One region of the Peribacillus sp. FSL K6-5616 genome, then DNA from elsewhere that is predicted to be linked to it. Evidence: riboswitches for the same ligand, from Rfam matches in the RefSeq annotation. Region 1 holds a riboswitch; the other holds the start of a gene.
The links. Region 1 has a riboswitch for FMN ahead of ribE (riboflavin synthase). Riboswitches for the same ligand answer to the same signal wherever they lie in the genome.

Region 1 (5,547 bases):
ATTATGTTGAAGATACCGAATCAAATCGGCTATCGTAATGAACTTCAGGTTGAATTTGTCAGCGATGACTTCTAAATCGGATACGCGGGCCATCGATCCATCTTCATTCATGATCTCACAAATGACACCGGCTGGAGCGGCACCGCATAACTTCGCCAAGTCCACCGATGCCTCCGTATGTCCTGCCCTTCTTAATACGCCGCCTTCTTTAGCGACTATCGGAAAAGTGTGACCAGGCCTTTGGAAATCTTCAGCGACCGAATCTTCATTAAGAAGCTCAAGGATGGTCAAGGACCGTTCAAAAGCACTGATTCCTGTAGAGGTGCTTTTATGATCGACACTTACCGTAAAAGCAGTGCCATGATGATCGGTATTTTCTCCAACCATAGGATGCAGTTTCAATTTTGCTGCCAGTTGTTCAGTGATGGTCGTACAAATCAAACCACGTCCATGAGTCGCCATGAAATTAATCGCTTCCGGTGTCGCCTTTTCGGCCAACACTACAAAATCCCCTTCATTTTCACGGTCTTCATCATCGGACACGATTACTACCTTGCCAGCCTTTAAATCTTCTATTGCTTCTTCTATTGTATGGAACATCATTACACCGCCCTTTTTATTAGAATCCATGCTCTGCCAAAAACTCTAAATTCAGTCCTGGTTTTGGATTGCCATTTTTCATTTGATGTATTATATATTTCCCAATCATGTCGTTTTCGATGTTAACGATATCGCCAGCCGCTTTTTGTCCCAATATGGTGTCCTGATGAGTCAATGGAATCAATGATACCGTCAAAAGGTTCCTTTCGATCCCAAATATCGTCAAGCTGGTTCCATCAATGGCCACGGAACCTTTTGGAATGCAAAAGGCACTAAGCCCTTCTTCCAATTGGATTACATAATATACGGCATTTTCTTTCCGTTCTTTTTTTATGATCGTTCCGGTCCCGTCGATATGACCTGAAACAAAATGACCGCCAAACCTTCCCTGTGCACTCATGGCTCGTTCGAGATTAACAGGTGATCCCAATTTTAACGTCCGGATCGAGGAAGCTTTGACCGTTTCCGGCATCACGTCGACCGTAAATAAACTTTTCGTGAAGGACGTTACCGTTAAGCAGACCCCGTTGACTGAAATACTATCCCCCAGATGCACATCTTCAAGGATTTTTTCAGAACGAATCGATAACTCCATACTGCTTTTTCCTTTTTTCAAGGAATGTACGGTACCGATATCCTCAATGATTCCCGTAAACATGTTTTTCCCCCTTTTATAAAATATAAAAAACCCCTTAGGATGGCCTAAGGAGTTAGCAGGAGAAATGAGTGAAAAAAATTGTATACCTAAAAAGCCTAATATTTTCATTTTCGAAAAATTAGGCGTACGTATACACTTGGGTTCCACACGTCCTTCTCCCATCCAGACTGTACTGTCGGCTTTGGAATCTCACCAAATCCTGCCTTTTAACAGGCTCGCGGGCTTAGAATTTCTTCATCACCGCCGGTTGGGATTTTCACCCGACCCCGAAGGACTAAAATAATATGAATCTTTGAATATTTTATCACCATAAAGTGAAGATGTAAAATTTCTAACCTTAAATGGTTCAATTGTTACAGGAACTTCCTATCTTTATGTAAAAATGGTCCCCCATTAACCCCGATGTGCTCCAAAAAGGTTAGGCAGGATAAATATGTGGAATAGGATTAGGGGATCACAATTCATATAAGGAGGAAGCTTAATGCTTATTTCCATCATCAACTTGATTTTCTATCTGTTCGTTGTCACGATGAATTTTTCAGCCAATTTCCTGCCATTGAACGGCCAGACATCAGGAGAGATTTCCGATAAACTTAATGTCCTTTTCACTCCTGCCGGTTATGTATTTTCCATTTGGGGCTTGATCTATTTCCTGCTCGCCATCTGGGTCTTCAGGCAGTTTTTAAGTAAATATCAAAACAGCCCCGCTTATAAGGCATCCTTCCCTTGGTTCGCTTTAAGCTGTGTCCTGAATGGCGCATGGCTTTTAGCTTGGCACTATGAGCACTTTTTGTTATCCGTATTCATTATCATTGCTTTGCTGGTTACTTTAATGGTCATTTATACAAACATAAAAAAAGTGGAACACACTACTTTTGACCTATTTCCATTCTCCGTTTATACAGGCTGGGTTAGTGTCGCAACTATAGCTGACATTTCTTATTACCTAACCTATATCAAATGGGACGGTTTTGGGGTTTCCGAATCAACCTGGACGATCGTCCTGCTGATTGCTGCAACAACCCTGGCCTTTTTCTTTGCAGGTAAAAACCGGGATTGGTGCTATCCTCTCGTGTTCGTTTGGGCGTTCATAGGCATCGGGATACGAAATAGCGACGCCTATCCGGTAATCACAGACATTTCTTATATCCTGGCTACCATCACTTTTATCGTATCCATCACCATCTTCATTAAAAATAGAAGGAACTAAATGAGGGATATGGTACCCTAAAATGCTTGTTGAAGATCTTGCCATATATCCTGCCAAGCTTCTAGGCCAACTGAGAGACGGACCAGCTGGTCACTGATGCCCATTTGTTCCCGTGAATCTTCAGGAACGGCAGAGTGCGTCATGGTAGCGGGGTGCTGGATCAATGTTTCGGCATCCCCTAGACTTACGGCAATTTTGATAAGTTTCAATTTATTGAGGAAATCCTGTGCATCCTGTTTTGTGCCATGCAATTCGAAAGAGATAAGGCCGCCGCCATGTTTCATCTGTTTTTGCATGATATAATGATCCGGTGAAGCATCATCACCTGGATAATATACCTTTTTCACCTTTGGATGTTTCTTAAGTTCATGAAAGATTGCCATTGCATTGGCCGAATGACGGTCCATCCTGACGGGCAAGGTCTTTAACCCCCGCAATAGTAGCCAGGCGTCGAATGGTGAAATGATTCCACCGATATCTTTCTGTGTAGTCCCAGCTATATGATTCATGAATTCCTTTTTACCGACGACAAGTCCCGCAACGACATCCCCATGCCCGCAAAGATATTTCGTAGCGCTATGAAGGACAATATCACAGCCATATTCAAGCGGTCTCTGTAGGTAGGGCGTCGAAAACGTATTATCGACTACGACCGTTACATTATATTCCTTCGCAACCCTTACCACCATCTGTAAGTCAATCATTTTCATCGTCGGATTGATCGGGGTTTCTACATAGATGCAGGTCGTTTCCGGCCGGATCATTTTCCTAACCTGTTCTTCAGTATCCATTTCACAAAAATCATGAGTAATCCGGTATTTATTTTTCATTAGCTGCAGAAGGCCGAATGTACAACCATATACCCCCTGTGAGCAGAGGATGTGATCATCTGTTTTAGTTAACGCAAAAAGTACTGCTGAAACGGCTGCCATGCCTGAACCGAAAGCAAGGCCAGCTTCCCCGCCTTCCAGTGCGGCAATCTTTTCTTCAAGCACTTGTACCGTTGGATTTCCAAGGCGAGAATAAATATATCCATCTTCGATACCGGCAAAACGCCTCTCCCCTTGCTCGGCATTTTCGAAAGTGAATGTTGAGGTTTGGAATAAAGGTGTTGCCAAGCTTCCCAAATGCTTCTTCGAGTCATAACCTTCATGGATGACTGCCGTTTCAAATTGTTTATACTTTCTTGTCATACCGTCTCCTCCTAACCTATGTCTATTGCTATCATATGTCAAAAACCCACATAAAGGAAGCGTTTTCATTCATGATTATCCCCCATAAATTAACCCTGAATTTAGTAAAAATAAGCTGCATTCTGTTCAGTTGGATCCTGTAAGTTGAGCACCTCTTTTAATTTTTAATCCTAACGTGAATTCCAAAAAAAGGGGACAGCCGCCATGGCCGTCCCTTTTTCCGAATCATTCATCGACTACGATGTTTCCACCATAGAAGGTTACTCTCGTTAATGGAATCTCCAGTTCACGAGCCATTTTTTTCAACTCTCGCTCTTCTCTTTCCGTTACGATTGAAATGACCGTACCATCTGCACCTGCACGCCCAGTTCTACCGGATCTATGGATATATTGTTCGATGTTGTCAGCCATATCAATATGAACGACCGCAGTAAGACCTTTAATATCAAGCCCCCTTGCCGCTACATCCGTTGCTATCAGCATCGGGGATTTTCCGGAACGAAGCTTGCGCAGTGCTTTCTCCCTGTCGACTTTATTGGATTCACCGTGAAGCACGCCCATTTCAATACCTTTATAACTCAGTTTTTCATGTAAGACGCTAAGCTCCGCAATATCATTCAGGAAGGCAAGTGCCTTCACATCTTTAAGTCTTGTGATTTTCTCGAGAATCTTGGACTTTTCCCGTCTCTCAACAACAAAGTAAAGATGGTCCACCTTGGATTCCATTTTTTCATTTTTATCGACCTTGATCATTTCAGGTTCATTCATGAATCCCCGGGCCGCTTTTTCCGTTTCTTCTGGCAGGGTTGCTGAAAATACCATGATTTGCCGATCTTTTAGTGTTGTTTTGATAATATTATTGATCGTTCCCATATGCTCTGGAATGATCAATTGGTCACCTTCATCAAGTACTATCGTCTTAACTTCATGCATCTTCAGTTTCTTTTGGGCAATCAATTCGTAAATCCGTCCCGGTGTTCCAGCAATCACTTGTGGACGCTTCTTCAGTTTGTCCAACTGCCTTTTTACATTAGCACCGCCGATGAATGCTGCACCCGTAATGCCGCTTCCCTCTGACCAAATGCGAATTTCTTCATTGATCTGCATGACCAGTTCTCGTGATGATGCCAGAATCAAAGCTTGGGGCGATTTTTTTTCAGGATCAATCTTTTCCAGCAATGGCAGTAAATATGCCAATGTTTTTCCTGTACCTGTCGGTGATTCGGCCATGATATCCTTTCCCTCGACAATCACGGGAATCGCTTTCGTTTGTATCGGGGTAAGTTGTCCGAATCCGGACTTTTTCCAGGCTTCTTGTATATATGGTTTTCTATCGTTTATTAATGCAGGTAATTCGCTCATATCGTTCTCCTTTAATATAAAACTTTTCCTATCTTTCATAGTACCATTTATTCTTGTCCAGTAGCCAACGGAATACGAATTGTAACCGTCGTCCCTTTGTTTATCTCACTTTCAAAATCCATTTCCCCTTGAAGGCGATGAACGATTTTCCGGCAAATTGCAAGCCCGATCCCTGAACCTTTTTCCTTCGTCGAGTAAAAAGGTTCACCAATCCGTTCAAGGCGCTCGGGTCCCATTCCCATGCCATTATCACTCACGCTGACTACAGCATGTCCATCGATGATTTGCAGCGATATATCAATTTCCCCATTATCTTCGATCGCTTCAATGCTATTCTTGACGATATTGATTACCAACTGTTTAAGTTCAATTGAATCAGCCATAATATTAATCGGTTCGGCGGTTTTAATCCTTAGCCCCATTTCGATATTATTCAAATTCGTTTCTGCTTTCATCAACGTGAATACCTGTTGTAAACTGTCGGCAAGATCGATCCTGCAGAATGCGACATCCTGTTTCTTCCC
Region 2 (5,547 bases), 2.8 Mb from region 1:
CAGCACCGAGCTTTGAAGGCCATTAAAAAGTTGATGGAAGATTTATCAGGAAAGGAGGGCCACCGCATTGAGGAGATCCCGTTGGAAAGAAAGCGAAATTGAAGACATGCTGCGCGAGCTTCCGAAATTAAAAGATGACCGAACCAAGGCAGAGGTGTATGCGAGAATACATGATAAAAAGAAAAAGAAACACTGGATACCTCTATTCGCGGGTGTTGCCTCCTTATTCTTGATGGTTGTTTTGGCATCATCGTTCATTATTGAAATAAAAGGAACGACAAGTCGAGAAGACAGCGGCAGCAGTGGGAAATTGTCTCTATCTGAAAGTAAGGAAATGGCAGATCTTGAACGGAAGGATACAAGTAACCAAGAAAAGCCCTCAGAAGATAAACAGGAAGCTCAAGAGTTTTCGAGTAACCAAGCGAAAATCGAATCCAAAGACAAGTTTTCAGAAATGGAACCGCGAAAAGGGCAAAAGGAAAAAACATTTGAACAAGCGATCTATCAGGATGACCTTAAAAATGCCTCGATCATTACGATGGGTGTCCCAGATGATCAAATGAATTTCATCGTTCCCATTTCAATTAAACTTAAACATCATGATGAAAGTGATACACTGAATCAGTTAGTTAAACAAATGTCCGATATCGATGAAGCGCAATATGGGCTATCTGACTATTTTCCGCTTGATATAAAGATTAGCCAAGGAAACGATATAAACACTGCCCATATTGATTTTCCAGAAAAAAGCCAACTGTTGGCTGAAGATACACTTTTTCTCCATTCGATGGAAGAAACGCTTTCCTATAACAATATAGAGAAAATGACATTTTCCACAGAAGGTAAGCAAGGTGCCAGGTTTGCACATGCGGGATATTTAAAGGAGATGGATATACCTCATCAAAAAAAACGCACATACCTTCTTTATCAAAGGGAAGAGTCTTCTCCAAGTTTCCTTGTTCCAAGCAATATGGGTTATCGGGACTTTGAGGAGGCGCTGCAAGCCGGAAAAGGGGAGGCGGACATCGAGGGAATTTCACCTGCAATCCCCCATGACCTGAAATGGGAAAGGATAAACTCTAATGGAGATCTTGTGATCATTCATCTATCAGATCAAGCTGTTATTGAAAATAGTGAGGAAACCCTTCAAGCTTTAGAAGCCATACTCTTCATAGCTAAGGATTTTGGTTTTGAAAAAGTGAAGTTTGAAAATGCTCCTATTGAAGAGGTGGGCCAGTTGAATTTAACTGAAGACATATTGGTGCCAGAAGCACCGAACCAAGTGAATTGAATGCATTAACAGAAAAAAGTGCCCGCGCTGCGGGGCACTTTTTTCTTCTTATAATGAAATACGGGCCATGAACGTAATTTCTTCTGTTTCCATTAAAAACTGTTTCATGTTGTCTTCTAATGGTAAATCGAAGCTCAAAACCATGATGGCTTCACCGCCAGCTTCTTTTCGGCCAACCTGCATGGTGGCGATATTCACTCCGTGATCACCCAGGATTTTACCTACGTTACCGATTACACCGGGTTTATCGGTATGCTGGATATAAAGTAAATTCGATTCTGGATGAAAGTCGATTTTGAAACCATTCAAACTTACAATTCGAGAACCATAGTTTTCGATATAGGTCCCACTTATTGTTAATTCTCGGTTGTCACCTTTTACTTTAAGGCTGATCAAATTCGAGTAACCTAAAGAGTCCGTAGAGATTTTTTCGCCAATGGTTATGCCACGCTCTTTTGCGATCAACAAGGCATTCACTTCATTGACTGATGCATCGACTCTTGATCTTAAAAAGCCGGAGATTAGACTTTTTGTAAGAATCGCGGTATCGAAATCCAAAGATTCTCCTGCATATGTAACGGAGATTTCCTGAATTCCTTCATTCATGCACTGGGAAGCAATCGATCCCATTTGCTGAACAAGTTGATGGAATGGCTGTACCTTTTCAAACACTTCTTTAGATATGGCCGGAAGGTTGATTGAACTTGATACTGGATTTCCTTCGAAATAGGTCAATACTTCTTGGGCAACCTGTACGGCGACATTTAATTGGGCTTCTTTCGTGGAAGCGCCTAGATGCGGTGTAGCAATGACGCTGTCCAGTTCCAGCAGTTTATGGCCAAGTGGGGGTTCTTCGACGAAAACGTCCAGTGCCGCCCCTGCAACATGCCCTTCAACTAACATTTCATATAAATCATCTTCGTCTAGAATTCCACCACGGGCGCAGTTCAGTACATAAACCCCTTTTTTACAGGTAAGCAGTTTTTCTTTATTAATTAATCCTCTAGTTTCATTCGTTAGTGGTGTATGGACAGTAATGATGTCTGCTTTAGGAAGCAATTCATCCAATGGCAGGGCCGTTACGGACATTTTCTTTGCACGATCTACAGTCAGGAACGGGTCATAGACAATGACATCCATTCCAAACACTTTAGCACGTTTGGCAATTTCCCCTCCAATGCGTCCAAAGCCAACTATGCCTAATGTTTTACCACGAAGTTCAGTTCCCGTATATGAAGAACGTTTCCACTCCCCATTTTTCAATGAAGCATAAGCTTGCGGAATGTGGCGCAATAATGAAGCCATCATCGCGAATGTATGTTCAGCTGTTGAAATGGTGTTGCCGTCAGGTGCATTAACCACGACAATCCCGCGTTTTGTCGCTGCGGGGATGTCTATGTTATCAACACCGACACCAGCGCGTGCTATAATTTTTAACTGCGGCATACGGTTCATTAAATCTTCCGAAACCTTTGTTGCACTTCTCACAAGAATTGCATCGATCTGATCAAGTTCGTTTGCAGCTTCCTCTACGGTCTTCTGAATGAGATGAATATTGCATGCCTCTGAAAGCGGTCCGAGTCCTTCTGGTTTAATGGCGTCTGCTACTAAAATCCGATACACGTCTAAACACCTTCCTAAGGAAAAAATTATCTTAAATTTCAGTTAATTTTACAATTGAAATGCTGATAATGTCAATTTGGCTTATCTGAATGAAAGCGCTTAAACAAATGATTTTCATCTGATCATCCGTTTAATGCGGCGATATAAATAGCTTCGTCTCCTTTTGCGAAAAATTTTCGAATTGTCATATTGTAAATCCGCCATTTGTTTTAAGCCGTTCACTGCGACGATCGATATTCATCCTACATGCATCAAATGAGAAAAAATGCTATCAAAAAAAAGGTATTTCAGATATAATGGGAAGTATAAAAAATTTTATAGGTCTATCTTCGGGGCGGGGCGCAATTCCCCACCGGCGGTGATGAAGGGATTTCTACTTCTAAGCCCGCGAGCCTTACAAGGCAGGATTTGGTGTGATTCCAAAGCCGACAGTATAGTCTGGATGGGAGAAGATGGAGGTTCCTTAGTGCGTTTCAACAGTTATTTGCTGAACGTTTGTTTGATGTAACCTTTAATTTATCCCTTTAATTCCATTGGAATTAAAGGTTTTTTATTGAACATCAACATATTTTGGAATCCTAACCTCTTTTTCAGGTAGATCGGAAAAGAAGGAGAGAGAACTATGAAAAAGAACAAAGTGAAAAAAATGGTCTCACTTGCCATGATGGGAAGCATATCGTATTTATTGATGCTTTTAAATTTCCCGTTTCCAGGATTCCCGCCTTTTCTCAATGTTGATTTTAGCGACATACCAGCACTGATGGCGGCATTGATTTTCGGTCCGATGGCTGGAATTCTAGTCGAGTTCATTAAAAACCTATTGGATTTAGTCATGACAGGGACCTTGACTGCTGTGCCTGTGGGGCATATCGCTAACTTTATAGCCGGAATACTGTTTGTCTTGCCGACTTATTATGTATTTCAGAAAATCAATTCAAAAAAAGGAATGACGTTCGCCTTACTTGCGGGAACAGTTTCCATGGCAGTATTCATGAGCGTATTAAACTATTTTGTCTTTTTACCGGCTTATACCTTCTTTATGGGATGGGATGCCATGTCGGCGCCCGAGTCAAGAAAGTTCGTTACCACGGCAATCTTGCCTTTCAACGTGATTAAAGGCGTACTCATCACATCTGTATTCATGTTGCTGTTCATTAAATTACAGCCATGGATCAATAAGCAAACATTATATAAAAATGCTTAATGGCATTGACGATAGATATGAAAAAACAACCGGATATCCATATCCGGTTGTTTTTTTATGCCTGTTTTTTGGTATGTGCATTGGCCAAAAGAAAAAGCCATTCTCGATTGAAAATGGCTTGTATCTTTATTCGAATTTTAGTGCATCTCCGTCAAATGCCTCGTCAGCAACTTTGATGGAATCCGTTGGGCATCCTTCAAATGCATCCATCATGTCGTCTATAAGTACATCTGGAATTTCAACGATACCCTCGTTATCGTCAAGGGTAACAAATGCAATCCCTTCGTCATCATAATCATATATATCTGGTGCCGCTGCTCCGCAAGCTCCACAAGCTATGCATGTTTCTTTATCCACAATAGTAAATTTAGCCATGAATATAACCCCTCCTAAGTTGATTAACAACTGATAATCTTTTTATTTCAGATTATTATCTCTTTCTTATTGTAAGACCGAATGCCAAACTTTTCAATAGAAATTGTATTGATAATAACTATCATGTAGCTTAATGTCAACGAAAAACATCGAAATAATTAACTTGGTCCTTTCCATGTTTCGTCATTTAGTCACATAATTTCCGTTGTATTCATCAATAATAACGGCGGTTTTTGCAGATTTTTGTTACAATGGGTTTATTGGTTAAATGAAACAAGGATGTGAGTCCCATGAATAATTATCTACAGGCCATCATTCTATATGCGATAAAAAAATTTCAAGGTGAGCGCTCCATTTATGCTATATACCATATGCTGCAGGGTAAGAAATCGTCACAAACGATCCAAGATGCCCACTTATTCGGGTTAACGGATATTTTTGGGACAATACCTCGATTTACCCGTCAGCAATTAAATCAAAACATTGAACATTCGGTTAAGCATGACTTGATCAATTTAACGGATAAACCAGATGCATATGAAATTAGTTTGCAAGGTGAACGAATGTTGGACGATTACTTTAAAAATAATCCTTTTCCGGAGTATTTAAATGGTTGGAAGTATCACAATATCACCCCTGTTTTTTGGGGAAGGTTAAACTTACTCATTCAAACCATATCCCATATTGTCCACAATGAAAGACGTTTTTATCCGATACAACGAAATCCCAAAATCCAATTCTTCGTAAAGGAATTTTTACATGCCAATCGTCAGGATCGAGCGTTGATTGCCCAACATCTATATGATGAACTGGTATCCCTTTTAGAAAATCAAAGTGATATGAAACGAGACATTTTCATTTTGAAATTGACCGGGATAAACAGGATTGGACTAACGTTTGAACAGATTGCAAAAAGGAAAAATGCGGAAGAAGAGTATGTTCGCTATACATTCCTTGACTCATTGCATCAAATGCTTGCAGAAATGGAAACGGGTAGTGATTACCCTCTCTTATCCTCATTAACCAATGATTGGAAAAGAAGTGGTAATCCTCA

Region 2: another riboswitch for FMN. It lies ahead of MHB45_RS13920 (ECF transporter S component); the one in region 1 lies ahead of ribE (riboflavin synthase).

Annotation. Positions count from the first base shown of each region.
Region 1 is NZ_JBBOYT010000001.1:124,776-130,322, reverse strand. It holds partial or broken gene ribB (3,4-dihydroxy-2-butanone-4-phosphate synthase) at 1-600, opposite strand, end outside; gene ribE (riboflavin synthase) at 620-1,258, opposite strand; FMN riboswitch at 1,405-1,536, opposite strand; gene MHB45_RS00595 (TspO/MBR family protein) at 1,740-2,468, shown strand; gene megL (methionine gamma-lyase) at 2,486-3,661, opposite strand; gene MHB45_RS00585 (DEAD/DEAH box helicase) at 3,887-5,023, opposite strand; gene MHB45_RS00580 (ATP-binding protein) at 5,071-5,547, opposite strand, start outside.
Region 2 is NZ_JBBOYT010000001.1:2,917,399-2,922,945, reverse strand. It holds gene sigX (RNA polymerase sigma factor SigX) at 1-102, shown strand, start outside; gene MHB45_RS13930 (GerMN domain-containing protein) at 68-1,291, shown strand; gene serA (phosphoglycerate dehydrogenase) at 1,340-2,914, opposite strand; FMN riboswitch at 3,236-3,372, shown strand; gene MHB45_RS13920 (ECF transporter S component) at 3,537-4,118, shown strand; gene MHB45_RS13915 (ferredoxin) at 4,245-4,493, opposite strand; gene MHB45_RS13910 (helix-turn-helix domain-containing protein) at 4,784-5,547, shown strand, end outside.